Regions from separate parts of the Kitasatospora sp. NPDC089797 genome, predicted to be linked through region 1. Evidence: predicted binding sites of a transcription regulator. Region 1 holds the regulator's gene; the other holds the start of a gene.
The links. Region 1 encodes HrcA, which represses chaperone genes, less so after heat shock. Its sites were predicted from a motif close to TTNGCACTCNGNNNNNCNGAGTGCNAA; they were not measured.

Region 1 (14,507 bases):
CGCCGAGCAGGCCCTGGCGCCGAGCGGGCTCGGTGTAGCGGCCGTACGGCACCACGTAGGCGTGCGAGGTGCCGAGTTCGCCGTGCACCTCCCAGAGCAGGTCGACCAGTTCGTCGTGCGAGCCGACCCGCTCGACCAGCGGCCGGTAGCGCTCCAGGATCCCGGTCCAGTCCACCCCGCCGAGGTCGGGGCGCCAGAAGTTGTCCCGCATCAGGCGGCCGTTCTCGGCGTACATCTGCCGCCACTCGGCGGCCGGGTCGACGGTCACCCGCAGCCGGGCGAGGTCGACGGTGGTCTCGTCGTCCTCGCCGCCCGCCTTGTGGCCGGCCGGGACGATCCGCAGCTCGCCCTCGTCCAGCACGGCCACCCGGGTGCCGTCCCCGCTGACCGCGAAGCCGTCGACGCCGTGCACCAGTTGCTCGACCCGGCGCTTGCGCAGGTCGAAGCGCTCCAGCACCGGTCGGGGCCGCTCGTCCTCCAGGGAGGCCGCCTCGTCGCCGAGTTCGCCGAGCAGCGGCGCCCTGGTCCACAGCAGGCCGTCCTTGGCGGCGCGCAGCGCGTGGAAGCGGCCGCCCTCGACCGGGAAGGGGACGATCCGGTCGGCGATGCCGTCCAGGTCCAGCCCGGTGGCGGGCCCGGCCCCGGCCGCGGCCTCCGCGCCGTCCGCCGGGCGGGCCTTGGACTCGTCCTCCTCCCCGCCGGGGGCCCGTCCGGCGCGCTGCGGGCCGAACGGGGACGGCGTCTCGGCGGCGAGGGTGACCAGGTAGGGGCGGCAGCCGTTCGGGAAGAACAGGCCGAAGGCGTGGGCGTCGTAGACCGGGTCGAAGTTGCGCACCGACAGGAAGGCCAGGTAGCGGCCGTCCGCGGTGAAGGCGGGCGAGGTGTCCAGGAAGCGCTGCGGGGTGACCTCGCCGACGGTACGGGTGGCCAGGTCGGCCAGCACGATCTGGCGCAGCGAGTACGGGCCCATCCGGTGCACCGGGCGGGACCACGCCAGCCGGGCCGAGTCCGGGCTGAACACCAGCCCGCTGACCTCGCCGTCGGTGCTGCGGTCCAGTTGGTGGACGGCGCCGTCGGCCAGCCCGACCAGCAGCACCCGGCCGTCGTGCACGCCGAGCGCGGCCTGCCGGCCGTCCGGGGAGACCACCAGCGAGTTGACCCGGCCCAGCTGCCCGGCGGCCAGCCGGCGGCGCTCCGGGCCGTACACGTCGGGGGCGTACTCCAGGGCGTCCTCGCCCTCGGCGTCGGACACCCAGAGCACGCCCTGGGTGCCGTCCGGGGCGGGCACCACCCGGGCCAGCCGGGCGCGCACGCCCGGGGTCTCGTCCAGCACCCGGGCCGGGCCCTCCCGGTGGGTCAGCCAGTGCACGCTGCCGCGCACCACCACGGCCCCGGCCCGGCCGGTGCGGTCCGGGGCGACCGACTCCAGCCAGTGCGCGGCGGGCACCGGGCGGGGGCGGCGGCCGGTGCGCGGGCCGGCCAGCCGGATGTCCAGGCGGCGCGGCGCGGCGGTGTCCAGGTCGTCCAGCAGCCAGAGGTCGCCGGCCCGGTGGAAGACCACCCGGGTGCCGTCGGTGGCGGCGCCACGGGCGTAGAAGCCGTCCGGGTCGCCGGTGTGCCGGCGCAGGTCGGTGCCGTCCGGGCGGCTGGACCAGAGCTCGCCGACGCCCTCGTGGTCGGACAGGAAGGCGATCCGGCCGCCCCGGCCGCCCTGCCCGGCCACCCAGAGCGGGGAGTCGAGGTTGCCGTCCAACTCCTCGTGGACGCGCTCGAACCGGTCCCGCCCGAGCCACAGCCGGCCCGCCCGGCCGCCCCGGTAGCGCTTCCACCAGGCCGGCTCGCGGTTGTTGGCGGTGACCAGCAGCACCCTCCCGCCGTCCGGCTCGAAGGCCAGCCCGCCGACCGGCCCGTACGGCAGCCGCGCCGCCGCGCCGCCGTCCAGCGGCAGCGCGTGCGCCCAGCTGCGGCGCCCGCCGGCCTCGCCCGCGCCGGTGGTGGCGATCGGGCGCCCGTCCGCCGTCCACCCCTGCACCCGGGTCAGCTCGTTGCCCCAGTGGGTGAGCCGCCGGGACGGACCGCCGTCCACCGGCAGCACGTGCACCTCCGGGGCGCCGTCCCGGGTGGAGGTGAAGGCGAGGTGCCGACCGTCCGGGGAGAACCGGGGGTGACGCACCGGCACGTGGTCGGCCGTCAGCCGCCAGGCCCGGCCGCCGTCCAGCGGGGCGAGCCAGAGGTCGTCCTCGGCGACGAAGGCCACCAGATCGCCGTGGAGGTGGGGCTGGCGCAGGTAGGCGCCGGTGGAGGTGCTCAGCGAGTCCGTCACCCGGTCAGCGTAGGCAGGTGCGGGTACGATCCGCTCCGTTTTCCGGCAACTGCCGTCCGGCGTGCGGGAATCCGGCCTCCCCGGGCCCGCCGTCGAAGCCCTGGGAGTCGGAGCTCCGGGAGTCGAGGCTCTGGGAGTCGAGGCTCTAGGAGTCGGAGCCCTAGGACCAGCGGCCGGTGCGCCCCAGCAGCAGCGCCCCGGCGGCCACCCCGGCGGTCGAGGTGCGCAGCACCGAGGGCCCGAGCCGGTACGGCCGGGCGCCCGCCTCGGCGAAGGCGGCCAGCTCCTCCGGGGAGACCCCGCCCTCCGGGCCGACCACCAGCACGACGTCCCCGCCGGCCGGCAGCGCGGCCTGCGCCAGCGGCTCGGCGCCCTCCTCGTGCAGCACCGCGGCGAGGGCGGCCTGCGCCAGCAGCGGCGCCAGCTGCCGGGTGGTCGCGAGTTCGCGCACCTCGGGGAAGCGCAGCCGGCGGGACTGCTTGCCCGCCTCCCGGGCGGTGGCCCGCCACTTGGCGAGCGCCTTGGCGCCCCGCTCGCCCTTCCACTGGGTGATGCACCGGGAGGCGGCCCAGGGGACGACCACGTCCACGCCGACCTCGGTCATGGTCTCCACGGCCAGTTCGCCGCGGTCGCCCTTGGGCAGGGCCTGGACGACGACGATCCGCGGCGCCGGTTCCGGCTCGCGGCGCACCGCGGTGACCGTGACCTCGATCGCGTCCTTGCCGAGCACCCCGGCGACGGTGCCGTCCACGCCGAGCCCCAGGCCGTCCGCCAGGGTCACCGCCTCGCCGGCCTCCAGTCGCTTCACCGCGGCCGCGTGCCGCCCCTCCGGCCCGTCCAGCCGCACCACGGCCCCGGGCGCGGCGGCGGCGATCCGCTCGGTCTCGACGACGAAGACGGGCGCGGTCATGACGGGGAACCTCCGGGAAGGGAACGGGAACACCGCAGGGGTGCCGGGGACCAGCCCCCGGCACCCCTGCGTGGACGACTACCGGCCGTTGAAGGCGTCCTTCAGGCGCGAGAACAGCCCCTGCTGGCCCGGCGCGAACTGGCCGGACGGGCGCTCCTCCCCGCGCAGCACGGCGAGCCGGCGCAGCAGCTCCTCCTGCTCGGCGTCGAGCTTGGTGGGCGTCTGCACCTCGACGTGCACTATCAGGTCGCCCCGGCCGCCGCCGCGCAGGTGGGTGATGCCCCGGCCGTGCAGCGGGATCGACTGGCCGGACTGGGTGCCGGGCCGGATGTCGACCTCCTCCAGCCCGTCCAGGGTCTGCAGCGGCACCTGGGTGCCGAGCGAGGCGGCCGTCATCGGGATGGTGACGGTGCAGTGCAGGTCGTCGCCGCGCCGCTGGAACACCGCGTGGGTGGTCTCGGCGATCTCGACGTACAGGTCGCCGGCCGGGCCGCCGCCGGGGCCGACCTCGCCCTCGCCGGCCAGCTGGATGCGGGTGCCGTTGTCCACGCCCGCCGGGATCTTGACCGTCAGGGTGCGACGGGCGCGCACCCGGCCGTCGCCGGCGCACTCGGGGCACGGGGTCGGCACGACGGTGCCGAAGCCCTGGCACTGCGGGCACGGGCGGGAGGTCATGACCTGGCCCAGGAAGGAGCGGGTCACCTGGGAGACCTCGCCCTTGCCGCGGCACATGTCACAGGTCTGCGCGGAGGTGCCGGGGGCCGCGCCCTCGCCGCTGCACGTGGTGCAGGTGACGGCGGTGTCGACCTGGAGCTCCTTGGTGGTGCCGAAGGCGGCCTCCTCCAGGGTGATCTCCAGCCGGATCATGGCGTCCTGGCCGCGGCGGGTGCGCGAGCGCGGGCCGCGCTGGCCGGCCGCGGCGCCGAAGAAGGCGTCCATGATGTCGGAGAAGCCGAAGCCCGCCGCGCCGGCCCCGAAGCCGCCCGCGCCGCCGCCGCCGGGCGACAGCGGGTCGCCCCCGAGGTCGTAGACCTGGCGCTTCTGCGGATCGGAGAGCACCTCGTAGGCGGCGTTGATCTCCTTGAACCGCTCCTGCGTCTTCGGGTCCGGGTTGACGTCCGGGTGCAGTTCGCGTGCCAGGCGCCGGAACGCCTTCTTGATCTCGTCCTGCCCCGCATCCCGTCGGACGCCGAGTACCGCGTAGTAGTCCGTGGCCACCAAATGCTCCGCTTGTTCCGCCTGTAGTAGTGCTGCTGCGACTGGTCTCCGCCGTCGAACCCCTCGACGGCGGCTGCTGTGCTACGACTCGGCCAGGATCTGGCCCACGTACCGTGCCACCGCCCGCACCGCCCCCATTGTGCCCGGGTAGTCCATCCGGGTCGGACCGATCACACCCAGTTTGGCCACGCTCTCGTCGCCCGAACCGTAACCGACCGAGACGACCGAGGTGGAATTCAGCCCCTCGTACGCGTTCTCCCGCCCGATCCGGACCGTCATCGCGGCGTCCGTGGTCTCACCCAGGAGGCGGAGCAGGACGACCTGTTCCTCCAGCGCCTCCAGCACCGGCTGGATGGTGAGCGGGAAGTCGTGCCCGAAGCGGGTCAGGTTGGCCGTGCCGGCCAGCATGATCCGCTCCTCGTTCTGTTCGGCGAGCGCCTCGAACAGCGTCGCCAGGACCGTACTGACGGTCGGCCGGTCGGCCTGCTCGAAGGCCGCCGGGAGTTCCTCCAGCAGCCCCGGGACGTCCGGCAGCCGCTGGCCGGCCGCCCGCGCGTTGATCCGCGAGCGCAGGTCCGCCAGGACCGTCTCGCCGACCGTGCCCGGGCAGTCGACCATCCGCTGCTCGACCCGGCCGGTGTTGGTGATCAGCACCAGCATCACCTTCGCCGGGGCCAGCGCCACCAGCTCGATGTGCCGGACCGTGGAACGGGTCAGCGAGGGGTACTGCACCACGGCCACCTGGCGGGTCAACTGGGCGAGCAGCCGCACCGTGCGCATGACCACGTCGTCCAGGTCGACCGCGCCGTCGAGGAAGTGCCGGATCGCGCGGCGCTCCGGGGAGCTCATCGGCTTGATCTCGGCGAGCTTGTCGACGAACAGCCGGTAGCCCTTGTCGGTGGGGATCCGCCCCGCACTGGTGTGCGGCTGGTGGATGTACCCCTCCTCCTCCAGCGCGGCCATGTCGTTGCGCACCGTGGCCGGGGACACCCCGAGGTTGTGCCGTTCCACCAGGGCCTTGGAGCCGACCGGCTCCTCCGTGCCCACGTAGTCCTGGACGATCGCGCGCAGCACGGCGAGCTTGCGGTCGTCCAGTTGGCGGACCTCTCCGGCCATGGGGCACGCACCTCCGTCTTCGCACGTTGTCCGTCTGTGATGCTGCGAGCCGCTCCGGGGAGGACCCCGACCCTGGCACTCTGCACGCACGAGTGCCAAAACCGTACCTGCCAGTGTACGGCCCGGGTCCTACCGCAGGAACGGCCCGGCCGGGGTGATCCTGCCCGCAGTTCCGGACGGCCGCCCCGACACTCCGTGCGCGCGGGTGGTGCCCCGGGGCCGTCCGGGTGGCAGCATCGAAAGCGACGGCGAACGGAGGAGCAAGCGATGTCGAGCTCGGGCCAGCACACCCGCTTCGCGCCGGACCGCGGCCTGACCAGCCGCATGGTCGGGACGATGTTCGTGATCGGGCTGCTGTACGTCGGTTTCACGGGCCTGCTGATCGTGCTGCTGCGCGGGGCCTGGCCGCTGATCGTGCTGATCTCCGGCGGGCTGTTCGTGGCCCAGTTCTGGTTCAGCGACAAGATCACCGAGCGGGCCATGGGCGCCCACGAGGTGACCCCGGAGCAGTACCCCCAGCTGCACGGCACGGTCGACCGGCTCTGCGCCCTGGCCGACATGCCCAAACCGCGCGTGGCGGTCGCCGACAACGACATGCCGAACGCCTTCGCCACCGGCCGCAACCCGCAGAACGCGGTGGTCTGCGTCACCACCGGCCTGCTGCGCCGGCTCGAACCGGAGGAGCTGGAGGGCGTCCTCGCGCACGAGCTGTCGCACGTCGCCCACCGGGACGTCGCGGTGATGACCATCGCCGGGTTCCTCGGCGTGCTCGCCGGGGCGATGACCCGGATCGCGATGTACGGCGGGTTCATGGGCGGCAACCGCAACAGCAACGACCAGAACGCGGCCATCGCCGCGCTGATCATCCCGCTGGTGTCGATCGTGGTCTACGCGATCAGCTTCCTGCTCACCCGGCTGCTGTCCCGCTACCGGGAGCTGGCCGCCGACCGGGCCGCCGCGCAGCTCACCGGCCGGCCCAGCGCACTGGCCTCGGCCCTCACCAAGGTCACCGGGCAGATCGCCGCCATCCCCACCGAGGACCTGCGCAAGTCCCAGCCGTACAACGCCTTCTACTTCGCCCCCGCGCTGAGCGCCCGGGAGACCGCCTCCCAGCTGCTCTCCACCCACCCGACGCTGGAGAAGCGGCTGGCCCAGCTGGCGAAGATCTCCGAGCAGCTCGGCCGCTGACCCCTACCCGGAAGGGACCCCCGTGGGAATCCTGGACGCCCTGTTCGGCCGCACCAAGCCCGTCAAGCCCGACCTCGACCAGCTGTTCGGCCTGCCGTCCGCCGCGCTCACCCTGGAGGCCGGGGCGGGCTTCCTGCCCACCGGGCTCGGCTCGGTCTGCTTCGCCGCCGTCGAGGGCGGGGCCTTCGTCCAGGTGGAACAGCAGGTCCGGGCCCTGCTGGACGCCGACACCGAGCGCGGCGGCGTCCCGGTGGAGGCCTCCAAGGACGGCTACGGCTACTCCTGGCTGCTCGCCCGGCACACCCCCGAGGAGCTGCCGGAGCTGGTCAACGACCTGCACGCGGTCAACAGCGAGCTGGAGGCCAACGGCTTCGGCCCGCAGCTGCTCTGCTCGCTGGTCGGCTTCCGCAACGCGGAGGGGCAGTCGCTGGCCCTGGTCTACCTCTACAAGCGCGGCACCTTCTACCCGTTCGCCCCGATGCCGGGCGGCGGGGAGCGGCGCAACAGCCCGCTGGAGCTCCAGGTCAACGCGCTGCTGGGGAACGACCTGCGGCTGGAGAAGGACCTCAGCCGCTGGTTCCCGGTGTGGGGCGCGCCGGGCCTCTGACGGGCCGTCCGTAGACTCGCCCCCATGCGCAGCCACCAGTACGGACCCGACCTCACCCCGCCGTGGAAGAAGCAGCAGCCGGCGCCCGAGGTGCCGGCCGAGCGGGACCTGGTGGTCGAGGAGGCGGCCAGCGGCTTCTGCGGGGCGGTGGTGCGCTGCGAGAAGACGGCCGAGGGGTTCACCGTCACCCTGGAGGACCGCTTCGGCAAGCACCGGGTCTTCCCGCTGGTCCCGCGCGGCTTCCTGCTGGAGGGCCGGACCGTCACCCTGGTCCGCCCCGCCGCCCCTGCCGCGCCGCGCACCCCCGCCCGCACGGCCTCCGGCTCCCTCGCCGTCCCCGGCGCCCGGGCCCGGGTCGCCCGCGAGTCCCGGATCTACGTCGAGGGACGGCACGACGCCGAGCTGGTCGAGCGGGTCTGGGGCGACGACCTGCGGATCGAGGGCGTCGTCGTGGAGTACCTCCGGGGCATCGACGACCTCCCCGCGATCGTCGCCGACTTCGCCCCCGGCCCCGGCCGCCGCCTCGGCGTCCTGGTCGACCACCTGCTCCCGGGCACCAAGGAGCACCGGATCGCCGCCCAGGTCACCGGCGACTCGGTGCTGGTCGTCGGCCACCCCTACATCGACGTCTGGCAGGCCGTGAAGCCCTCCTCGGTCGGCATCCCCGCCTGGCCCGCCGTCCCCCGGGGCGAGGACTGGAAGGAGGGCACCTGCCGCCGCCTCGGCTGGCCGGTGGACACCCCGGCCGCCTGGAAGCGGATCCTGTCGACGGTGGACAGCTACAAGGACCTGGAGCCCGAACTCCTCGCCAAGGTCGAGGAGTTGATCGACTTCACGGCCCTGCCGGGTCAGGAGTAGGTCTGGAACTCCGAGGTGTCCAGAGTGAGCTCCAGCACGTCCAGCGGGATCGGCTCACCGAACTTCGCGGTCCGCTCAACCGCATAGTCCGGCTGGCCCGAGGTGGCCGCCCGGCCAGGTTCGGTGAGCAGCACACAAACGCCCTTGATCGGGTCGACGATCAGGTAGGCGGGAATCTGGCCCTCCGCATAGAGTTCCCGCTTGGTCTGGTAGTCGCGCAGGACGCTGGTCTTCGAGACCACCTCGACCACCAGGGTCACCGCGAGCGCGGGCAACAGCCGGCCGTGCTCCTCCACTGTTCCACGCTCGAACACGACCAGGTCCGGCTGTGGCTCGCTGGCGTCGCGAGGAAAGGCCACATCCTGGGTGGTCAGGGCATTCCACCGGGCGTACGGCGCCTGGTGCTGGATCGCCCGGATGATGAGGTTGTGGACCATGTCGGGCCCGGCCATCATCACGATTTCCCCCCTGATGAGTTCGGCCTTGAAGCCTTCAGGGACCTCCAGGTTCTCGAAGATCCCGGTCATCCGATCATCGATGGCGGTCATCGCACGCTCCCTCCGACGGCTGACACCACGTTAACGACTATCAGTCCACCAGGTCACGGACGACGCCGTCCGCCAGGAGGCGGCCCTGGAGGGTGAGGGCGGCGCGGCCCTGCCCGTACGGCTCCTCGGCGAGGAGGCCGTCGGCGAGGGCCTTGGCGGCGGCACGGCGGCCGGTGGCGGTCAGCAGGTCCAGCGGGATGCCGCGCTCCAGGCGCAGTTCGAGCAGGATGCGCTCGACCCGTCGGTCCTCCTCGCTCAGCACCTCGCGGCCCAGGGCCGGGGTGCGCCCCTCGGCGAGGGCCCGGGCGTAGGCGGCCGGGTGCTTGGCGTTCCACCAGCGGACGCCGCCGACGTGGCTGTGGGCGCCGGGGCCGGCACCCCACCAGTCCGCGCCGGTCCAGTAGAGCTCGTTGTGGCGGCAGCGGCCCTCGGGGGTGGTGGCCCAGTTGGAGACCTCGTACCAGGAGTAGCCGGCCGCGCCGAGCGCCTGCTCGGCGATGAGGTAGCGGTCGGCGTGCACGTCGTCGTCGATCATCGGGAGTTCGCCGCGCTTGACCCGGGCGGCCAGCTTGGTGCCGTCCTCGACGATCAGCGAGTACGCGGAGACGTGGTCGGGCCCGGCGCCGATCGCGGCGTCCAGGGAGGCCCGCCAGTCGTCGTCGGACTCGCCGGGGGTGCCGTAGATCAGGTCCAGGTTGACGTGCCCGAAGCCGGCCTCCCGGGCCTCGGCCACGCAGGCCTCCGGGCGGCCGGGGGTGTGGTGGCGGTCGAGCAGCCGCAGCACGTGCGGGCGGGCGCTCTGCATGCCGAAGGAGATCCGGTTGTAGCCGCCCTCGCGCAGTTCGGCCAGGTAGGCCGGGTCGACGGACTCCGGGTTGGCCTCGGTGGTGACCTCGGCGCCCGGGGCGAGCCCGAACTCCTCCCGCAGCGCGGCGAGCATCTTCACCAGGTCGCGGGCGGGCAGCAGGGTCGGGGTGCCGCCGCCGAGGAAGACCGTCTCCACCGGCAGGTCGACGTCCCCGAGCACCCTGCGGGCGTGCCGGATCTCGGCGACCACGTTGTCCGCGTAGGTCTCCTGCGAGGCGACCGCCCCGGAGGAGCGCAGCTCGGTGGCGGTGTAGGTGTTGAAGTCGCAGTAGCCGCAGCGGCTGGCGCAGTACGGCACGTGCAGGTAGAAACCGAACGGCCGCCGGCCCAGCCCGGTGAGGGCGTGCGCGGGCAGGGAACCGTCGGACGGCACCGGTTCGCCGTCGGGGAGTGCGGAGGGCATGACCCCATTGTCCCGTACGGCCCGCGAAGCCCGCGCGGACCGTACGGGAACCGGGCTCAGGCCTCGTTGGCGCCCGCGTACATCGCGGCCACCGCGTCCGCGTAGGTCCGCTCGACGACCGGGCGCTTGATCTTCAGGCTCGGGGTGAGCTCGCCGTGCTCGATGTCCAGGTCGCGCGGCAGCAGGTGGAACTTCTTGATCGTCTGCCAGCGCTGGAGGTCGGCGTTGACCCGCTTGACGAAGCCCTCGATCAGCTGCTGCACGGCCGGGTCGACGGCCAGTTCGGCGTAGCTGCGGCCGGCCAGGCCGCGCTCGGCGGCCCACGGCATCAGCACCGCCTCGTCCAGGCCGATCAGCGCGGTGCAGTAGTTGCGCCCGTTGCCGATCACCAGGATGTTGCTGACGAACGGGCAGACCGCCTTGAACTTGCCCTCGACCTCGCTGGGCGCCACGTACTTGCCGCCGGAGGTCTTGAAGAGGTCCTTCTTGCGGTCGGTGATCCGCAGGAAGCCGTCGGCGCTGAGCTCGCCGATGTCCTCGGTGTGGAACCAGCCGTCCGGCTCCAGCACCTCGGCGGTCTTCTCCGGCAGGTCGTGGTAGCCGCGCATCACGCCGGGGCCGCGCAGCAGGATCTCGCCGTCCTCGGCGATCCGCACCTCGGTGCCCGGCAGCGGGCGGCCGACCGTGCCGATCCGCACGTCCTCCTTGCGGTTGACGCAGGAGCCGGCGCTGGTCTCGCTCAGCCCGTAGCCCTCCAGGATCGGCACCCCGGCGCCGAGGAAGAAGTAGCCGATCTCCGGGGCGAGCGCGGCGCTGCCGGAGACCGCGCCGCGCAGCCGGCCGCCGAAGGCCGCCCGGATCTTCGCGTACACCAGCTTGTCGGCGACCGCGTGCTGCAGCCGCAGGCCCAGCGGGGCGCTCTCGACGCCGGTGGCGATCCGGCTCTCCTGGACCACCCGGGCGTGCTCGCGGGCGACCTTGGCGGCCCACAGGAAGATCTTGTACTTGGCGCCGCCCTCGGCCCGGGCCCGGCCCGCGATGCCGTTGTAGACCTTCTCGAAGATGCGCGGCGCGGAGGCCATCACGGTGGGCCGGATGGCCGGCAGGTTGTGGATGATCCGGTCGACCCGACCGTCCAGCGCCATCACGTGGCCGGTGGCGATCTGGCCGGAGATCAGGGTCTTGCCGAAGACGTGCGACAGCGGCAGCCACATGAACTGGACGTCGTCGGGGCCGAGCAGGCCGCTGGACTCCTGGGCCCTGCCCTCGTAGGCCCAGCAGTCGTGCACCAGGCGCACGCCCTTAGGGCGGCCGGTGGTGCCGGAGGTGTAGATGAGGGTGGCCAGCTGCTCCCGGTCGAGCGCGGCCACGGCCTTCTCGACCGCGTCCGGGTGCTGCTCCAGGTACTCGGTGCCGCGCCGCTCCAGCTCGGCCAGGGTGATCAGGTCCAGCCCGGCCGCCTCGGGAGCCTCGGCGGGCGCGTCGAAGAGGATCACGGTGCGCAGCTCGGGCAGCTCGTCGATGTGCTCGACGGCCTTGGCCAGCTGGGCCGCGTTCTCCGCGAACAGGGCCCGGGAGCCGGAGTTGGCGAGGATGAAGGCGGTCTCGTCCGCGTTGGTGCTCGGGTAGACCGTGGTGATCGCGGCACCCGCGCACATCGCGCCGAGGTCGGTGAGGACCCACTCGACCCGGGTGGAGGAGGCCAGCGCGACCCGGTCCTCCGGCCGGATGCCCAGCGCCATCAGGCCGGCGGCCACCGCTCTGACCCGGACCGCGGTCTGCGCCCAGGTCAGCGAGCGCCACTGCTCGGCGCCCGGTGCGCCGTCCGCGGCGTGCTCGTCGACCGAGACGGGGTAGCGGTAGGCCTCGACGTTCGGGGTGGCGGCGACGCGCTCCAGGAACAGGTGGGCGACGGAGGCCGGACGCCCGGCGACGATGTCGGCACTGCCGGAGTCGATCAGGGACTGCGCGGAACTCAACGAGACCTCCGGAGGCGGGTGGCCGTCTGAGGGATTGTCGCGGCGTCCGTGGGGGCGGGCACCGGGCGCCGGTCCACGCGGGCGGTGGGCGATACCGGTCAGTAACAAGGGCGCAGTCAGCAGCCTAGGGGGAAATCGGTCATTCCGTAAGGGGGAGGATCGAGCTGACACGCCCCCGCACCACCGGTGACCGGCCCGTCGGCCCGGTGACCTGCCCCGCAATGGCAAAGGCCCGGCAAACCTCCAGCGGACAGCCCCCGATTGGCCCGTACGACGCCGTGGAACCACGAGAATTGGGGTGCGAACCCGACCGGCGACGACAAGAGTGTGCTAGTGCTGATCAGACTGCTCCGGGCGTACCTGCGCCCCTACTCCCGACCGATCACCCTGCTGGTGGCCCTCCAGCTGGTGTCCACCCTCGCGGCGCTCTACCTGCCCACGCTCAACGCCGACATCATCGACCAGGGCGTGGTCAAGGGCGACACCGGCTACATCCTGCGCGTCGGCGCCGTGATGATCGGCGTCACCCTCGTCCAGGCGCTGTGCTCGATCGGCGCCGTCTACTACGGCGCCCGCACCGCCATGGCCTTCGGTCGCGACGTCCGGGCCGCCGTCTTCGACCGGGTGCAGAGCTTCTCCTCCCGCGAGGTCGGCCAGTTCGGCGCCCCCTCGCTGATCACCCGCACCACCAACGACGTCCAGCAGGTCCAGATGCTGGCCCTGATGAGCTTCACCCTGATGGTCGCCGCACCCATCATGTGCGTCGGCGGCATCATCATGGCGCTCAACCAGGACGTCCCGCTGTCCGGGCTGCTGCTCGCCGTCATCCCCGCCCTCGGCGTCGTCGTCACCCTGCTGGTCCGGGCGCTGCGCCCGAAGTTCCGCAGCATGCAGGTGCGGATCGACACCGTCAACCGGGTGCTGCGCGAGCAGATCACCGGCATCCGGGTCATCCGCGCCTTCGTCAAGGACGACCACGAGCAGAACCGGTTCGGCGAGGCCAACGAGGACCTCACCCAGGTCGCCCGGCAGGTCGGCCGGCTGATGTCCGTCATGTTCCCGGCCGTGATGCTGGTCGTGAACGTCTCCAGCGTCGCCGTGCTCTGGTTCGGCGCCCACCGGATCGACAGCGGCGCCATGCAGATCGGCGCGCTCACCGCCTTCCTCTCCTACCTGATGCAGATCCTGATGAGCGTCATGATGGCCACCTTCATGTTCATGATGGTGCCGCGCGCCGAGGTCTGCGCCGAACGCGTCCAAGAGGTCCTCGGCACCTCCTCCAGCGTCGTCCCGCCCAGCGCCCCGGTCACCGAACTGCTGCGCCGCGGCCACCTCGAACTGCGCGACGTCGACTTCCGCTACCCCGGCGCCGAGGCCTCGGTGCTGCGCGGCATCGACCTCACCGCCCGCCCCGGCGAGACCACCGCCATCATCGGCTCCACCGGCAGCGGCAAGTCCACCCTGCTCGGCCTCGTCCCCCGGCTCTTCGACGCCACCTCCGGACAGGTCCTGCTCGACGGCGTCGACGTGCGCGAACTCTCCGGCGACACGATCGCCGACAGCGTCGGCATCGTCCCGCAGAAGCCGTACCTGTTCACCGGCACCGTCGCCAGCAACCTCCGCTACGGCCGGCCCGACGCCACCGACGAGGAACTCTGGCACGCCCTGGAGATCGCCCAGGCCAAGGAGTTCGTCGAGAAGCTGGCCGAAGGCCTGGACGCCCCCATCGCCCAGGGCGGCAGCAACGTCTCCGGCGGCCAGCGCCAGCGCCTGGCCATCGCCCGGGCCCTGGTCCGGCGCCCCGACGTCTACCTCTTCGACGACTCCTTCTCGGCGCTCGACTACGCCACCGACGCCAGACTGCGCAAGGCCCTCGCCCGCGAGACCGCCGACGCCACCGTGCTGATCGTCGCCCAGCGGGTGTCCACCATCCGCGACGCCGACCGGATCATCGTCCTCGACGAGGGCGCCGTCGTCGGCTCCGGCACCCACCGCGAACTGATGGCCGACAACCCGACGTACCGGGAGATCGTGCTCTCCCAGCTCACCGAGCAGGAGGCGGCGTGACCACCCCAGGAAAGCCCGCCGGCAAGACCGCCGCCACCGCCGGACGGCCCGCCGACCAACCCGAGGACAAGCTCCCCAGCGACTCCCAGGCCGCCGCCGCCCGCCGCGGCCCGGCCGGACCGGGCCGCTTCATGGGCGGCCAGGGCACCGAGAAGTCCATGGACTTCAAGGGCTCCGGCAAGCGCGTGCTCGGCCTGCTGCGCCCCGAACGCAAACTGCTGCTCGGCGTCCTGGTGCTCGGCGTGCTCGGCATCGGCTGCGCCGTCACCGGCCCCAAGATCCTCGGCGACGCCACCGACCTGATCTTCGCCGGCGTCATCGGCGCCCGCTTCCAACCCGGCACCTCCAAGGCCGAGGTGATCGCCGGACTGCGCGCCCACGGCGACGGCGGCATCGCCGACCTGCTCTCCGCGGTCGACTTCA
Region 2 (14,507 bases), on a different contig from region 1:
GGCGCGGCGTAGATCTCCTGCAGCCGGCGGGTCGCGGCGGACTCGTCGGTGATCGTGGCGATCTCGTCGAGCAGCGGCTGCGGGTCCTCGTAACGGGTCCACAGGCCTTCGAGGTTCAGGACGCCCAGGCCGCCCAGTCGGCCGATCTTGATGGCCTGCTCCGGCGAGACCACGCTGTCCATCGGGGCGGCCAGGAACGGCAGCTCGAAGCGGTAGGCGTCGATCTGCCAGGCGATCGAGACCTCCTTCGGGTCACGCGTACGACGGCTGGGGACGACGGCGATGTCGTCGAAGGCGTACGCCCGGCGGCCGCGCTTGCCTCGCCCGATCTCGATCTCAGTCACTTCGAGCCCTTCTGGTTTGTTGCTCCATGCCCGCCGGGTCACCCCGGCCGCCCCCAGTATCCCGTACTACCGCTGGTCCCGCCCCGACGGCCCGTTCCCCGCACACCCCGAGGGGCCCGCGACCGCAGTGCGGCCACGAGCCCCTCGGTGGTACGGACCGACCGGCGAACCGCTGAGCGGTCCGCTCGGCGAACCGCTCAGCGCGACGAGTAGTTCGGCGCCTCGACGGTCATCTGGATGTCGTGCGGGTGGCTCTCCTTGAGGCCCGCCGAGGTGATCCGGACGAACCGGCCCTTGCTCTCCATCTCGGAGACGGTGGCGGCGCCCACGTAGCCCATGGTCTGGCGCAGGCCGCCGATCAGCTGGTAGAGCACCGCGGACAGCGGGCCGCGGTACGGCACCTGGCCCTCGATGCCCTCGGCGATGAGCTTCTCGTCGGAGGTGACCTCGCCCTGGAAGTAGCGGTCCTTGGAGAAGGACTTCGCCTGGCCGCGGGACTGCATGGCGCCCAGCGAGCCCATGCCGCGGTAGGACTTGAACTGCTTGCCGTTGATGAACATCAGCTCGCCCGGGGACTCCTCGCAGCCGGCCAGCAGCGAGCCCAGCATCACGGTGTCGGCACCGGCGGCGAGCGCCTTGCCGATGTCGCCCGAGTACTGCAGGCCGCCGTCGCCGATGACCGGCACGCCGGCCGCCTGGCAGGCCTGGGCGGCCTCGTAGATGGCGGTGATCTGCGGCACGCCGATGCCGGCGACGACGCGGGTGGTGCAGATGGAGCCGGGGCCGACACCGACCTTGACGCCGTCCACGCCGGCGTCGATCAGCGCCTGGGCGCCGTCCCGGGTGGCCACGTTGCCGCCGACCACGTCGATCCCGACGGCCGACTTGATCTTCGCGATCCAGGCCAGCGCGTTGTGGCTGTGGCCGTGCGAGGTGTCGACGACCAGGAAGTCCGCGCCCGCCTCGACCAGGGCCTGGGCCCGGTCGAAGGCCTCGGCGCTGGCGCCGACCGCGGCGCCGACCAGCAGACGGCCCTCGGAGTCCTTGGCGGCGTTCGGGTACTGCTCGGCCTTGACGAAGTCCTTGACGGTGATCAGGCCCTTGATCCGGCCCTCGTCGTCGACCAGCGGGAGCTTCTCGATCTTGTGGCGGCGGAGCAGCGCCATCGCGTCCACGCCGGAGATGCCGACCTTGCCGGTGATCAGCGGCATCGGGGTCATGATCTCGCGGACCTGGCGGCTGCGGTCCGCCTCGAAGGCCATGTCACGGTTGGTGACGATGCCGAGCAGCTTGCCGGACTCGTCGGCGATCGGCACGCCGGAGATCCGGAACTTGGCGCACAGCGCGTCGGCCTCGGCCAGGGTGGTGTCCGGGCCGACCGTGATCGGGTCGGTGACCATGCCGGACTCGGAGCGCTTCACCAGGTCGACCTGGTTGGCCTGGTCCTCGACCGACAGGTTGCGGTGCAGCACGCCGACGCCGCCCTGGCGGGCCATCGCGATGGCCATCCGCGCCTCGGTGACCTTGTCCATCGCCGCGGACAGCAGCGGGATGTTGACGCGGACGTTCCGGGAGACCCGCGAGGAGGTGTCGACCTGGTTCGGCAGCACCGCGGAGGCCCCGGGCAGCAGCAGGACGTCATCGAACGTGAGCCCGAGCATGGCGAACTTCTCGGGTACGCCTGCGGCGTTGTAAGACATTTGGGGGTACCTTCCGTGGCCGGCCTAATCCGCTCGCGCCCAGAGGGAAGGGGCGCGTTGATCGCTCACTCGCGCAGACCGCCGAAAGCCGGGTGGGCCGGACTTGGACGAACCTCCAAGGAAACCCCGTGCGCACCCGCGAAACTTTGGCAACCTGCCCAGGCGCCGATACCCCATGGTACTGGCACCGCGAATGTGCCCTCGTGTGCCCTTGACAACAAGCGCCCCCGACGGCTCATTCCGCACCGCGGAACGCCGCCCCGCCGGGTCGGAGGCTCAGGAGGACTCCTCCGCGAGCGCCCGCAGCCGGCTGAGCGCCCGGTGCTGGGCCACCCGGACGGCCCCGGGCGACATCCCGAGCACCTCGCCGGTCTCCTCCGCCGACAGCCCGGCCGCCACCCGGAGCAGCACCAGTTCGCGCTGACGGGCCGGCAGGTTGGAGAGCAGTTCCTTGGCCCAGGCCGCGTCGCTGCTCAGCAACGCCTGCTCCTCCGGGCCGAGCGCCTCGTCCGGCACCTCCGGCAGGTCGTCCTGCGGAACGACGGTCGAGCCGGGCCCGCGCATGGCGGCCCGCTGCAGATCGGCGATCTTGTGCGCGGCGATGCCGTAGACGAAGGCCTCGAACGGCCGCCCCTGGTCCTTGTACCGGGGCAGCGCGCACAGCACCGCGACGCAGACCTCCTGGGCCACGTCGTCCACGTGGTGCCGGGCCCCGCCCGGCAGCCGGACGAGCTTGGCGCGGCAGTACCGCAGCGCGAGCGGATGCACGTACGCGAGCAGCGCGTCGATGGCCGGGCCCTCGCCGCGCACGGCGGCCGCGACCAGTTCGCCGACCAGGGGCGAGCCACCCGAACCGAGCACCGGCGGGCGCCCCGGAGCGGCCTCGGCGCCCGAGGAGTCGGAGTCGCCGGTATCCGCGTACGCCGGATCGTGGCCCGGGCCGGAGGGCTGGGCCTCACCCGGGTCCGCCTGGCCGGCCGCACCGGCGACATCGTCGCGCATCGGTCCATGGTGCCTGGTCGACCGGGAAAACGCGGCACCGCGTCCGGAGTTGTGCACCGGAACGTTATGCGCTGCGGCACCGTGCGGCGTGCCGCGCACCACCGGCCCCTCCTGCACCGTGCCGCCTCCCGCCCCGCCGCCGTGGGTGGTCCTGTCCGTCGCGCCGTCCGCCGAGTGTCCTGCGGCCGTGTGGTTCGCCGCAGTGCCTGTCCGCTGGTCCCCGAGGTGCTCCACTCCTCCATGGTGCAACCTCGGGACCGTAACGTCACACGCCCGTGCGGCACCCGCTCCGGAATTCGACGGCGCCGTACCGCAACCGACGGCGCCGGCGGCGGTCAGCGGACCAGGCCCCAGCGGAAACCCAGCGCCACCGCGTGCGCGCGGTCGGAGGCCCCGAGCTTCTTGAACAGCCGCCGGGCGTGGGTCTTGACGGTGTCCTCGGAGAGGAACAGCTCGCGCCCGATCTCGGCGTTGCTGCGCCCGTGGCTCATCCCCTCCAGCACCTGGATCTCACGCGCCGTCAAGGTCGGCGCCGCGCCCATGTCGGGGCTGCGCAGCCGGCGCGGGGCGAGCCGCCAGGTCGGGTCGGCGAGGGCCTGGGTGACGGTGGCCCGCAGTTCGGCGCGCGAGGCGTCCTTGTGCAGGTACCCGCGGGCGCCCGCGGCGACCGCGAGCGCGACCCCGTCGAGGTCCTCGGCGACGGTGAGCATGATGATCCGGGCGCCCGGGTCGGCCGACAACAGCCGCCGGACCGTCTCGACCCCGCCGAGGCCGGGCATCCGGACGTCCATCAGGACGAGATCGGAGCGGTCGGCCACCCAGCGGCGGAGGACCTCCTCCCCGTTCGTCGCGGTGGTGACCCGGTCCACACCGGGTACGGTCGCGACGGCGCGGCGAAGCGCCTCGCGGGCGAGCGGGGAATCGTCGCAAACGAGAACGGATGTCATGACCGTCGTCCTCCGCAGCTGATCCGCGTCACGTTGAGCCTCCTGGCTGGTACGAACCTCTCCGACACGGCCGATCGGCGTCGGACTCCGTCCTGATCGCCCCGACTTGCCCGCGATCGTTCCTGACGTCCGGCGCCCGCTAACCGCCTCCGCACTTCCAACGACCGTCACTCGAATGAGTTACGGCCTTCAGGCCATCTCCACCACTGTACGTGGCCAACCCATTACCGATCAGCCGCATCGCGGTGCACACGCCGCACTTTTGCGCAGCTCGCGCGCGGTGGGCGCACGACCCGCACACCGGTGCGGGCCGTCGCGCGCCCCTCGGCCACCCGATTGCCACACCCGCGCCCGGCAAACCCCTTGCCCACTTTGCCCGTTTTTATAGCTTTCGTATGGTCATTGACTGTTGTGCCAGTGTGTGGGTGACTTGTCCATGGAGTTGCCTTAAGTCATATTTCCAGGTGTCCACACCAGCGCGGGACGCCCCGCCGGGCACCGCCCGGCAGCAGCCCGCCGAAACGCCCGGCCGCCGCCGACCGCCTCTGAAGGGAATGAGCCATGGCAGATTTCTCCCGCCTCCCCGGTCCCAACGCGGACCTCTGGGACTGGCAGCTCTCGGCGGCCTGCCGCGGCGTGGACAGCTCGCTCTTCTTCCACCCCGAGGGTGAGCGCGGCGCGGCCCGCAGTTCGCGCGAGACCAGCGCCAAGGAGGTCTGCATGCGCTGCCCGGTGATCGCCGAGTGCGCCGCGCACGCCCTGGCGGTCCGGGAGCCGTACGGGGTCTGGGGCGGAATGACCGAGGACGAGCGCGAGGAGATGCTGGGCCGCTCGCGGCACCGCCTGGTGGAGGTCCCGCTGACCCCGCCCGCGGTCGCGCAGCGCTAGGCCCGACTCCGCGGTGCGCCGTGAAGAAACGTTTCTTCGCGGCGCCACAGGCCCGGTCCACCCCGACCTGGGCGTACTCCCGGGCCGCCGGGGCCCGGGTCACCGACCGTCAGCGACCGGCCGCCGCACCCGCCAGCCGCTCCTGCATCAACGCCACGGCCGGCACCTCGGCCAGGTCCGGCAGGGTCAGCGCCACCACCTGGCGCACCGCCGGCACTCCGGAGGCCGTCCGCACCGGCACCGTCGACACGCCGTCAGGGCGCACCGACTGCAGGGCCAGCCGGGGCAGCACCGCCACCCCGAGCCCGGCCGCCACCAGCCCGACCACCGCCGGGTAGTCGTCGGTCGCGAAGTCGATCCGGGGCTCGAACCCCGCCCCCGCGCACAGCTCCACCAGGTGTCCCCGGCACTGCGGGCAGCCGGCGATCCACTGCTCCCCGGCCAGCTCGGCCAGCTCCACCGGACCGCCCCGCCCGGCCAGCGGGTGGGCGGCGGGCAGCAGACCCACCAGCGGATCGTCCAGCAGCGGGGTGACCACCAGGTCGGACCAGTCGGTGCCGGCCGACAGCTGCTGGGCCTCCAGGTTCGCCTCGGCCCGCGCCTCGCGCGGCGAACCGTGCGCCGGCGCCGGCGCCGCGACCGCGCCGTCGGTCTGCGGGTAGCGGAAGGCCAGCGCGAGCTCGCACTCGCCGCCGCGCAGCATCGCCAGCGACTCCGGCGGCTCGGCCTCGACCAGCGACACGCGCACGCCCGGATGGCTGTCCCGCAGGCGGGCGACCGCGGGCGGCACCAGGGTGGAACTCGCGGTCGGGAAGGACACCAACCGCACCCGTCCGGCCCGCAGCCCGGCGATCGCGGCCACCTCCTCCTCGGCAGCCGAGAGCCCGGCCAGGATTCCGGTGGCATGCTTGAGCAGGACCCGCCCGGCCTCGCTCAGCTGCATCCCGCGGCCGGAGCGGACCACCAGCGGGGTGTCCACCGACTTCTCCAGCGCCTTCATCTGCTGGCTGATGGCAGGCTGCGTACACCCCAGCTCGCGGGCGGCGGCGGAGAAGGAGCCGGTGCGGGCGACGGCACGCAGAACGCGCAGATGGCGGGCCTCGATCATGCCTCAGTTATAAGGCAATCTTTGCATTCTGCAAAATTCTACTGATAGTTGAAGCCTGGAACACCGCAGCACCGACACAGCCGGAGGCCCGGTCCACGCCCCCGCGAGGGGGGTGCGGACCGGGCCTCCGGTCAACCGCTGTGGCTATCGGCCTCAGTGCGAGTGGCCGTGACCGCCGTGCGAGTGGCCGGCGTCGGCCTCCTCTTCCTTCTTCTCCACCACGAGGGTCTCGGTGGTGAGCAGCAGGGAGGCGATCGAGGCGGCGTTCTCCAGCGCGGAGCGGGTGACCTTGACCGGGTCGATGACGCCGGCCTTCACCAGGTCGCCGTACTCACCGGTGGCGGCGTTGTAGCCCTGGCCGGCCTCCAGCTCGGAGACCTTGGAGGTGATGACGTAGCCCTCCAGGCCGGCGTTCTGGGCGATCCAGCGCAGCGGCTCGTGCAGCGCCTTGCGGACCACGGCGACACCGGTGGCCTCGTCACCCGACAGGCCCAGGCCGCCGTCCAGCACCTTGGCGGCGTGGACCAGGGAGGCGCCACCGCCGGCGACGATGCCCTCCTCGACCGCGGCGCGGGTCGCCGAGATGGCGTCCTCCAGGCGGTGCTTGCGCTCCTTCAGCTCCACCTCGGTGGCGGCGCCGACCTTGATGACGCAGACGCCGCCGGCCAGCTTGGCCAGGCGCTCCTGCAGCTTCTCGCGGTCCCAGTCGGAGTCGGTCGCGGCGATCTCGCCCTTGATCTGGGCGACGCGGCCGGTCACGGCCTCGGTGTCACCGGCACCGTCGACGATGGTGGTCTCGTCCTTGGTGATGGTCACGCGGCGGGCGGTGCCCAGCACGTCCAGACCGGCCTGGTCGAGCTTGAGGCCGACCTCCTCGGAGATGACCGTGCCGCCGGTCAGGACGGCCAGGTCGCCGAGGATCGCCTTGCGGCGGTCGCCGAAGCCCGGGGCCTTCACCGCGACGGCGTTGAAGGTGCCGCGGATCTTGTTGACGACCAGGGTCGACAGCGCCTCGCCGTCGACGTCCTCGGCGATGATCAGCAGCGGCTTGGAGGCACCGCTCTGCAGGATCTTCTCCAGCAGCGGCAGCAGCTCCTGGATGGAGGAGATCTTGCCCTGGTTGATCAGGATGTACGGGTCCTCGAGGACCGCTTCCTGACGCTCGGCGTCGGTGACGAAGTACGGCGACAGGTAGCCCTTGTCGAACTGCATGCCCTCGGTGAAGTCCAGCTCCACGCCGAAGGTGTTCGACTCCTCGACGGTGATGACACCGTCCTTGCCGACCTTGTCGATCGCCTCGGCGATCAGCTCGCCGACCTGGGTGTCCTGCGCGGAGAGGGACGCGACGGCGGCGACGTCGTCCTTGCCCTCGATCTCGCGGGCGATGGACAGCAGGTGCTCGGAGACGGCGGCGACGGCCTTGTCGATGCCCTTCTTCAGGGCGGCCGGGCCGGCACCGGCGGCGACGTTGCGCAGACCCTCGTTGACCAGGGCCTGGGCCAGCACGGTGGCGGTGGTGGTGCCGTCGCCCGCGACGTCGTTGGTCTTGGTGGCGACCTCCTTGACGAGCTGCGCGCCAAGGTTCTCGTACGGGTCGTCCAGCTCGACCTCACGGGCGATGGTGACACCGTCGTTGGTGATGGTCGGGGCACCGAACTTCTTGTCGATGACGACGTTGCGGCCCTTGGGGCCGATGGTCACCTTGACGGTGTCGGCCAGCTTGTTGACACCGCGCTCCAGCGAGCGGCGGGCGTCCTCGTCGAACTGCAGGATCTTCGCCATGTTCCCTATTCCCTCGGGGCTACGGCCGGCCGACCGGCCGCCGAACTACGTGAACCAACAACCACGCCCCGGGCCCCTGTCACTAGGGACACGGATCCGGGGCGGGTCGGAACGACTTGCTTCTCGGTACTGCTTACTTCTCGATGATGGCGAGAACGTCGCGAGCCGAGAGGACGAGGTACTCCTCGCCCCGGTACTTCACCTCGGTGCCGCCGTACTTCGAGTACAGGACGATGTCACCGACGGCGACGTCGAGCGGCAGACGCTGGCCGTCCTCGAAGCGACCCGGGCCGATGGCCAGGACGACGCCCTCCTGGGGCTTCTCCTTGGCGGTGTCCGGGATAACCAGGCCGGAGGCCGTGGTGGTCTCGGCGTCGAGCGGCTGGACCACGATGCGGTCCTCGAGCGGCTTGATGGCAACCTTGCTGCTGGTGGTCACGTCCGAGCTCCCCTTCGGAGATTACGGGGTTTTCTAACGGGTAGGTGGCGAACCTGCGGGCCTGCCGTCGCGGGGGTCAGACACACGTCTTCGCGTTAGCACTCCCCCAGTGGGGAGTGCCAAGGATGACCTTAGGCCGCCGTTAGCACTCAGTCAACCAGAGTGCCAACGACGCGCCTGCGGATCCCCGGCCGCGGCTGAGCGGCCGTACTCGTGTGCGGGCTGCGGACCGGGAAGCGGACCCGGTGCCGGGACCGGGACCCGGGCCGCCGACCGGTCAGAATGGGCCCGTGGACACCGAGAACCTCCAGCCCCTGCTGACCCCCGAGGGTCAGGCCCTGCTCGCCGAACTGCGCGAGTTCGCCCCCGAGGAGGAGCTGACGCTGGCCACCCGGCTGCGGCGGGAGCACCCGGCCGAGCTGGTGTCCGCGGCCTTCGGGCAGGCGCGGCTGCGGCAGCGGGCGCGGGCGAAGTTCGGGGCGGACGCCGACCTGATGTACTTCACGCCCAACGGCGTCGAGCAGTCCACCCGGCGCAGCGTGGCCGAGTGGCGGGCCCGCCGCTTCGCCGACCTGGGCGTGCGGCGGCTCGCCGACCTGTGCTGCGGCATCGGCGGGGACGTGCTGGCGCTGGCCCGGGCCGGGATCCACGTGCTGGCCGTCGACAAGGACCCGGCGGCCTGCGCCGCCACCGCGGCCAACGCCGCCGCGCTGGGCCTCGCCGACCTGGTCGAGGTGCGCTGCGCGGACGTCGCCGAGGTGGACGTCACCGGCTACGACGCGGTCTTCACCGACCCGGCCCGGCGCACCTCGCGCGGCCGGGTGTTCGACCCGGAGGCGTACGCCCCGCCGCTCTCCTGGGCGGTCGAGGCCGGGCGGCGGACCCCGATCGGCGCACTGAAGGTCGCCCCGGGCATCCCGCACGAGGCCGTGCCGGCGGACGCCGAGGCCGAGTGGGTCTCCGACCACGGGGACGTCAAGGAGGCGGTGCTCTGGTTCGGCACCGGGGCGACCCGGCCGCACCGCGCCACCCTGCTGCCGCACGGCGCGAGCCTGACCGGCGGCGACCTGCCCGACCCGCCGGCCGGCCCGGTCGGGCGCTACCTGTACGAGCCGGACGGCGCGGTGATCCGGGGCCACCTGGTGGCCGAGGTGGCCGAGCAGGTCGGCGGCCGGCTGATCGACCCGAAGATCGCCTACCTGACCTCGGACCGGCTGGTCGCCACCCCGTACGCGCACGCCTTCGAGCTCACCGACGTGCTGCCGTACCACGTCAAGAAGCTGAAGGCGCTGCTGCGCGAGCGCCGGGTCGGCACGGTGGTGATCAAGAAGCGCGGGATGGCGATCACCCCGGAGGAGCTGCGCCGTCAGCTCAAGCCCTCCGGGCCGAACAGCGTCACGGTGATCCTCAGCCGCACCGACGACGGGCCGCTGATGATGCTGGGGCAGCCGGTCGGCTGAGCAGGCCCTACGACGCGGGCGCCTGGATGTAGTCCTCCAGCCGGGCCACCGAGAAGCCCTGCTCCTGGATCCGGGCCAGCAGGTCCCCGAACATCTGGGTCATGGTGGCGCCCTTGAGCTCCTTGGGGCCGCGGAAGTGCGCCAGGATGATGTCCCCGGGCTTCAGCTTCTTGTCGCCCGCCTGGTACTGCATGTCGTGGATCTGCATCGACTCGCGCCAGAGCACGATCGCGCGCGGACCGCACTTCTGCACCGAGGTGTTGAGCATCGGGGTGTTGGCGCCGTCGCCGAACGGCGGGCGGAACAGCAGCGGGGCGGTGCCGTACTGCTGGGTCAGCGCGGCCTGGTCGTCGCAGATCTCGGACTTCTGCTTGTCCGCCGACAGCTTGCTCATCACCGGGTGGGTGACGGTGTGGTTCTGGATGTGGTTGCCCAGCGCCTGGAGCGGCTTGAAGTAGCCGTAGTCGTTCTTGACGATGTCCTTGGTCAGGAACATCGAGATCGGCACCTTGAGGTCGGTCAGCATCTCGACGAACTTCGGGTCCTTCTCGGCACCGTCGTCGATGGTGACGAAGACGACCTTGTCGCTGGTCTTCACGTCGCTGAACACCGGTACGGTGCCGGTGCGTTCGAGCTTGATCGGCTTGTCGGCGGGCGGCGCCGGGGCCGGCGCGAGCGGCTTGAGGTTCCACTTCGCCCAGGCCGCGGCGTCGCCCTGGGCCGGGGCCGGGGCCGCGCCGGGGGTGGTGGCGGCGGCGGTCGGCGTGCCGCCGGCGGCGGACGCCCGGGGCGCCGCCGTGGTCGCGGCGGGTGCGGCACTGCCGCCGCCGCCCCCGTTGTCCCCGCACGCGGTGGCGAAGGCCAGCAGGGCCAGCGCCCCCGCCGCGTACGTCCTGGTCCTGCTCAGCCCGTCCCTGTTCACCGCAGCGCGCTCCCGGTCCCGTCCAGCCTTTTCTCAGCTATGCACGGTAGCGGCCGTGGCGGCGGTTCCCGTCCAGGGCCTACTCGACGTGGTCGCTGGTGAAGGACCAGCGGTGCACCGGGCGGCCGAGCAGCCCGGCCGGCGGGTCGGCGACCGGCACCGGCTCGCCGCTCCACCAGGTGATCAGCAGCACCCGCTCACCGGGGGCGGAGAGCAGCTCGACCCGCTCCAGCCCGGCCGCGCCGCGCACCGCCAGCAGGACGGACTCCCGTACCCAGGCGGCGAGTTCGGCGCCGCGGCCGGTCGCCGCGCGGGCCTCCCACATCGCGGCGACGGTCATGCCGCGCCACCGCCGAGGGCGTCGTAGGCCTGGCCGTGGAGGTCGCCGTGTCCGACCGCCGCGCCCGGGACGTGGGGGTCGGTCACCGGCAGCGAGGAGTCGGCGGACAGGTCGAAGGCGGAGGGGGTACGGCCCCGCCACACCATCTCGGAGCCCAGCGCGGCGACCATCGCGCCGTTGTCGGTGCACAGGCCCGGCCGGGGCACCCGCAGCCGGATGCCGGCCCGGTCGCAGCGCTGCTGGGCCATCTCGCGCAGCCGGGAGTTGGCCGCGACACCGCCGCCGATCATCAGGTGGTCGACGCCGTTGTCCTTGCACGCCTTGACGGCCTTGCGGGTGAGCACGTCGGTGACCGCCTCCTGGAAGGAGGCCGCGACGTCGGCGATCGGCACCTCCTCGCCGGCCCGGCGCTTGGCCTCCACCCAGCGGGCGACGGCGGTCTTCAGGCCGGAGAAGGAGAAGTCGTACGCGGGGTCGTTCCTCCCCGACAGGCCGCGCGGGAAGTTGATCGCCTTCCGGTCGCCCTCGCGGGCCGTCCGGTCGACGATCGGACCGCCCGGGAAGCCCAGGCCGAGCACCCGGGCGACCTTGTCGAAGGCCTCGCCGGCCGCGTCGTCGATGGTCGCGCCGAGCGGGCGGACGTCGGTGGTGATGTCCTCGCTGAGCAGCAGCGAGGAGTGCCCGCCGGAGACCAGCAGGGCCATCGTCGGCGAGGGCAGCCGGCCGTGCTCCAGCTGGTCGACGCAGATGTGCGAGGCGAGGTGGTTGACCCCGTACAGCGGCTTGTCCAGCGCCCAGGCGTACGCCTTCGCGGCGCTGACGCCGACCAGCAGCGCGCCGGCCAGGCCGGGGCCGGCGGTGACGGCGATGCCGTCCAGGTCGCTGGCCTTGACCCCGGCGGTGTCCAGGGCGCGCTGGATGGTCGGGACCATCGCCTCCAGGTGGGCGCGGCTGGCGATCTCCGGGACGACGCCGCCGAAGCGGGCGTGGTCGTTGACGCTGGAGGCGACCGCGTCGGCCAGCAGCGTGGTGCCGCGCACGATGCCGACGCCGGTCTCGTCGCAGGAGGTCTCGATGCCGAGGACGAGCGGTTCGTCAGCCATGGGGGGTGTCCTTCGGTTCCTTCGGGTCGGTGCCGTCGGTGCGGTCGGTGCCGTCGAGGCTCGGGTGGTCGAGGCGCATCACCAGCGCGTCGATGTTGGCGGGCTGGTAGTAGCCGCGCCGGATGCCCACCGGTTCGAAGCCGTGGCGCTCGTACAGCCGCTGGGCGCGCTGGTTGTCCACCCGGACCTCCAGCAGCAGGTCGTCACAGCCGCGCCGGGCGGCCTCGTGGATCAGGTCGGTGAGCAGGGCCGTGCCGAGACCGGCGCCCTGGTGGCGCTCGTCGACGGCGATGGTCTGGACGTCGCCCTCGCCGGCCACGGTCATCAGACCGGCGTAGCCGACGATCGTGCCGTCCGCGGCGGTGGCCACCGAGTAGTGGCGGGTGCCGCCGGGGTGGGCCTCGGCGAGCTCGGACCAGAACATCCCGTGGGACCAGGCGTCCTCGGGGAACAACCGGAGCTCCAGGTCCATCACCGGCGCGATGTCCCACCAGCGCATCGGGCGCAGGGTGGTGCCGTGGTTCACGCCGGGAGCACCGCCTTGTAGCCGGCCGGGACCTGGGCGTCCGGGCGGCGCAGGTACAGCGGGACGTTCGGCAGCAGCTCCCGCCCGGCGGCCAGCTCGGCGGCGGCGAAGCCGGCCAGCGCGCCGGCCGAGACGTGCTCGGGGCCGTGCGCGCCCGGGAAGGCCTCGGGGTAGAGCAGCGCGCCGGCGCCCACCGCGCGGGGAGCGGGGGTCAGCTCGGCCGGGCGGTCCACGCCGGGGCCCTCGGTGCGGTTGCCCTCGGCGTCGTACGAGGCCCAGTAGACCTCCTTGCGGCGCGCGTCGGTGGCGACCGTGAACGGCTCCCCGGCCAGGCCCTCGGCGCGGGCCTGGAAGGCGATCGCGTCCAGGGTGCAGACGCCGTGCACCGGCAGCCCGAGCGCGTGGCCGAGCGCCGCGGCGGTCACCAGGCCGACCCGCAGACCGGTGTACGGGCCCGGGCCGACGCCGACCGCGATGCCGGTGAGCCGGTGCTTGTCCACCCCGGCGGCCCGCAGGACCTGGTCGATCGCGGGCAGCAGCAGTTCACCGTGGCGCCTGGCGTCGACCTGGTGGGTCTCGGCGAGGACGCCCGTGCCGTCGTGGACGGCGGCGGTGACGGCAGGGGTAGCGGTGTCGAACGCGAGCAGCAGCACGGGTCAAGGTTAGACCGACGTTGGGCCGACCGGCCGATCGAGCTGGTGTCCCCCTCGGGAACACACGTACTGGGCACTGCCGACCCGCCCGAGGGACCTGGCACGATAAGGGCGGTACGAACAGCGGACGGCGGCGGGAGCGGGCACGTGGCGAAGATGGGTCCTGGAGTGGTGGTCACGGGGTTGACCCTGGGGGCCCTGGCGGTGGTGAGCCTGCTGGCCTTCCAGGCCAACGGCGCGCAGGACCGCGCGGGCGGGCCCCGGCCGACCGTCGCCTCGACGTCCACCGGCCCGGCCGCCTCCGCGACGCCGAGCGCCTCCGCCACCCCGACCGTCCCGCCGCTGCCGACCACCTCCGGCAGCGGTACGCGGGTGGTCTACTCGGCCGGCAGCCACGTCGTCTGGCTGGTCGACCCGAAGAAGAACCCGCAGGTCACGGCCGCCTTCGTGGTCACCCCGGGCTCCGTCGAGCCGACCCCGGGCAGCTACTCGGTGTACAGCCGCACCCAGACCGCGACCGGCACGGACGGCAAGCAGATCGAACACGTGGTGCGGTTCGCCCAGCAGAACGGCGTGGTGTTCGGCTTCAGCTCGGCGCTGGACGGCGCGACCCCGAGCGCCGACCCGAAGACCAAGACCGGCGGCATCCGCAGCGGCCGCGCCGAGGGGCAGCTGCTCTGGGACTTCGCGCCGAACGGCACCAAGGTGGTCGTGGTCGCCTGACCCCGTGGTCGTCCGGCCGCGCGGTCGTCCGGCCGAACGGCGGGCGCCCGCCCGGCGCGGGACCTCCCGGCGCGGAGCGGGACCGCGGGGCACCGGTCACGCGGCCCGGGGCGCTCCCGCCTCGGGCTCCTCGTCGTGCCGGGACCCCGGTTCGGGCGGGGTGGACACCGCCTCGGCGGCCGCGCAGGCGGCCAGCAGTGCCCGCATCGGCTCCCCGGGAGCTCGGCGGGCGGACTCTCCGGCCCCGGCGGTGCGCGCGGCGCGCTCCGGGGCGGGGGTGGTGCTCGACATGGCGCCTCCCTAGTTAGGCAGACCTAACCGCAGCACCCATCCCACCACGCCCGGCACCCCGCCCGCAACACCTTGCCGACAGCCTGTCGGTAAAACGGCGGAACCCGGTCGACCGGCGCCGGGCCCGTCCTCAGGCCAGCTCGGCCAGCCGCACGTCAGCCCAGCGCTCGCCGATGCCGGCCAGCACCACCCGGCGCGGGTCGTGGTCCTCCCCCGCGGTGTCGCCGATCGCCCGCTCGATCCGGACCTCCAGCCGGTCCTCGGAGAGCCGCTCGACCT

Region 2: a site for HrcA is predicted at 8,353-8,379, ahead of groES (co-chaperone GroES). Genes of this name have one in related genera too.

What each region holds. Positions count from the first base shown of each region.
Region 1 covers NZ_JBFBGS010000046.1:11,637-26,143, reverse strand. The annotation lists gene AB0O91_RS30615 (S41 family peptidase) at 1-2,323, opposite strand, end outside; gene AB0O91_RS30610 (16S rRNA (uracil(1498)-N(3))-methyltransferase) at 2,484-3,233, opposite strand; gene dnaJ (molecular chaperone DnaJ) at 3,312-4,451, opposite strand; gene hrcA (heat-inducible transcriptional repressor HrcA) at 4,533-5,567, opposite strand; gene htpX (zinc metalloprotease HtpX) at 5,835-6,755, shown strand; gene AB0O91_RS30590 (hypothetical protein) at 6,778-7,362, shown strand; gene AB0O91_RS30585 (DUF3097 domain-containing protein) at 7,387-8,220, shown strand; gene AB0O91_RS30580 (Uma2 family endonuclease) at 8,211-8,768, opposite strand; gene hemW (radical SAM family heme chaperone HemW) at 8,809-10,038, opposite strand; gene AB0O91_RS30570 (long-chain fatty acid--CoA ligase) at 10,095-12,017, opposite strand; gene AB0O91_RS30565 (ABC transporter ATP-binding protein) at 12,351-14,084, shown strand; gene AB0O91_RS30560 (ABC transporter ATP-binding protein) at 14,216-14,507, shown strand, end outside.
Region 2 covers NZ_JBFBGS010000003.1:1,036-15,542, forward strand. The annotation lists gene AB0O91_RS03225 (GuaB3 family IMP dehydrogenase-related protein) at 1-344, opposite strand, end outside; gene guaB (IMP dehydrogenase) at 542-2,044, opposite strand; gene shbA (RNA polymerase sigma factor ShbA) at 2,321-3,046, opposite strand; gene AB0O91_RS03240 (response regulator transcription factor) at 3,382-3,993, opposite strand; gene AB0O91_RS03245 (WhiB family transcriptional regulator) at 4,555-4,881, shown strand; gene AB0O91_RS03250 (LysR family transcriptional regulator) at 4,991-5,989, opposite strand; gene groL (chaperonin GroEL) at 6,143-7,771, opposite strand; gene groES (co-chaperone GroES) at 7,905-8,210, opposite strand; gene AB0O91_RS03265 (class I SAM-dependent methyltransferase) at 8,501-9,670, shown strand; gene AB0O91_RS03270 (polysaccharide deacetylase family protein) at 9,678-10,592, opposite strand; gene AB0O91_RS03275 (hypothetical protein) at 10,672-10,932, opposite strand; gene tsaD (tRNA (adenosine(37)-N6)-threonylcarbamoyltransferase complex transferase subunit TsaD) at 10,929-12,035, opposite strand; gene rimI (ribosomal protein S18-alanine N-acetyltransferase) at 12,028-12,534, opposite strand; gene tsaB (tRNA (adenosine(37)-N6)-threonylcarbamoyltransferase complex dimerization subunit type 1 TsaB) at 12,558-13,214, opposite strand; gene AB0O91_RS03295 (hypothetical protein) at 13,371-13,937, shown strand; gene AB0O91_RS03300 (hypothetical protein) at 14,034-14,228, opposite strand; gene tsaE (tRNA (adenosine(37)-N6)-threonylcarbamoyltransferase complex ATPase subunit type 1 TsaE) at 14,359-14,507, opposite strand, start outside.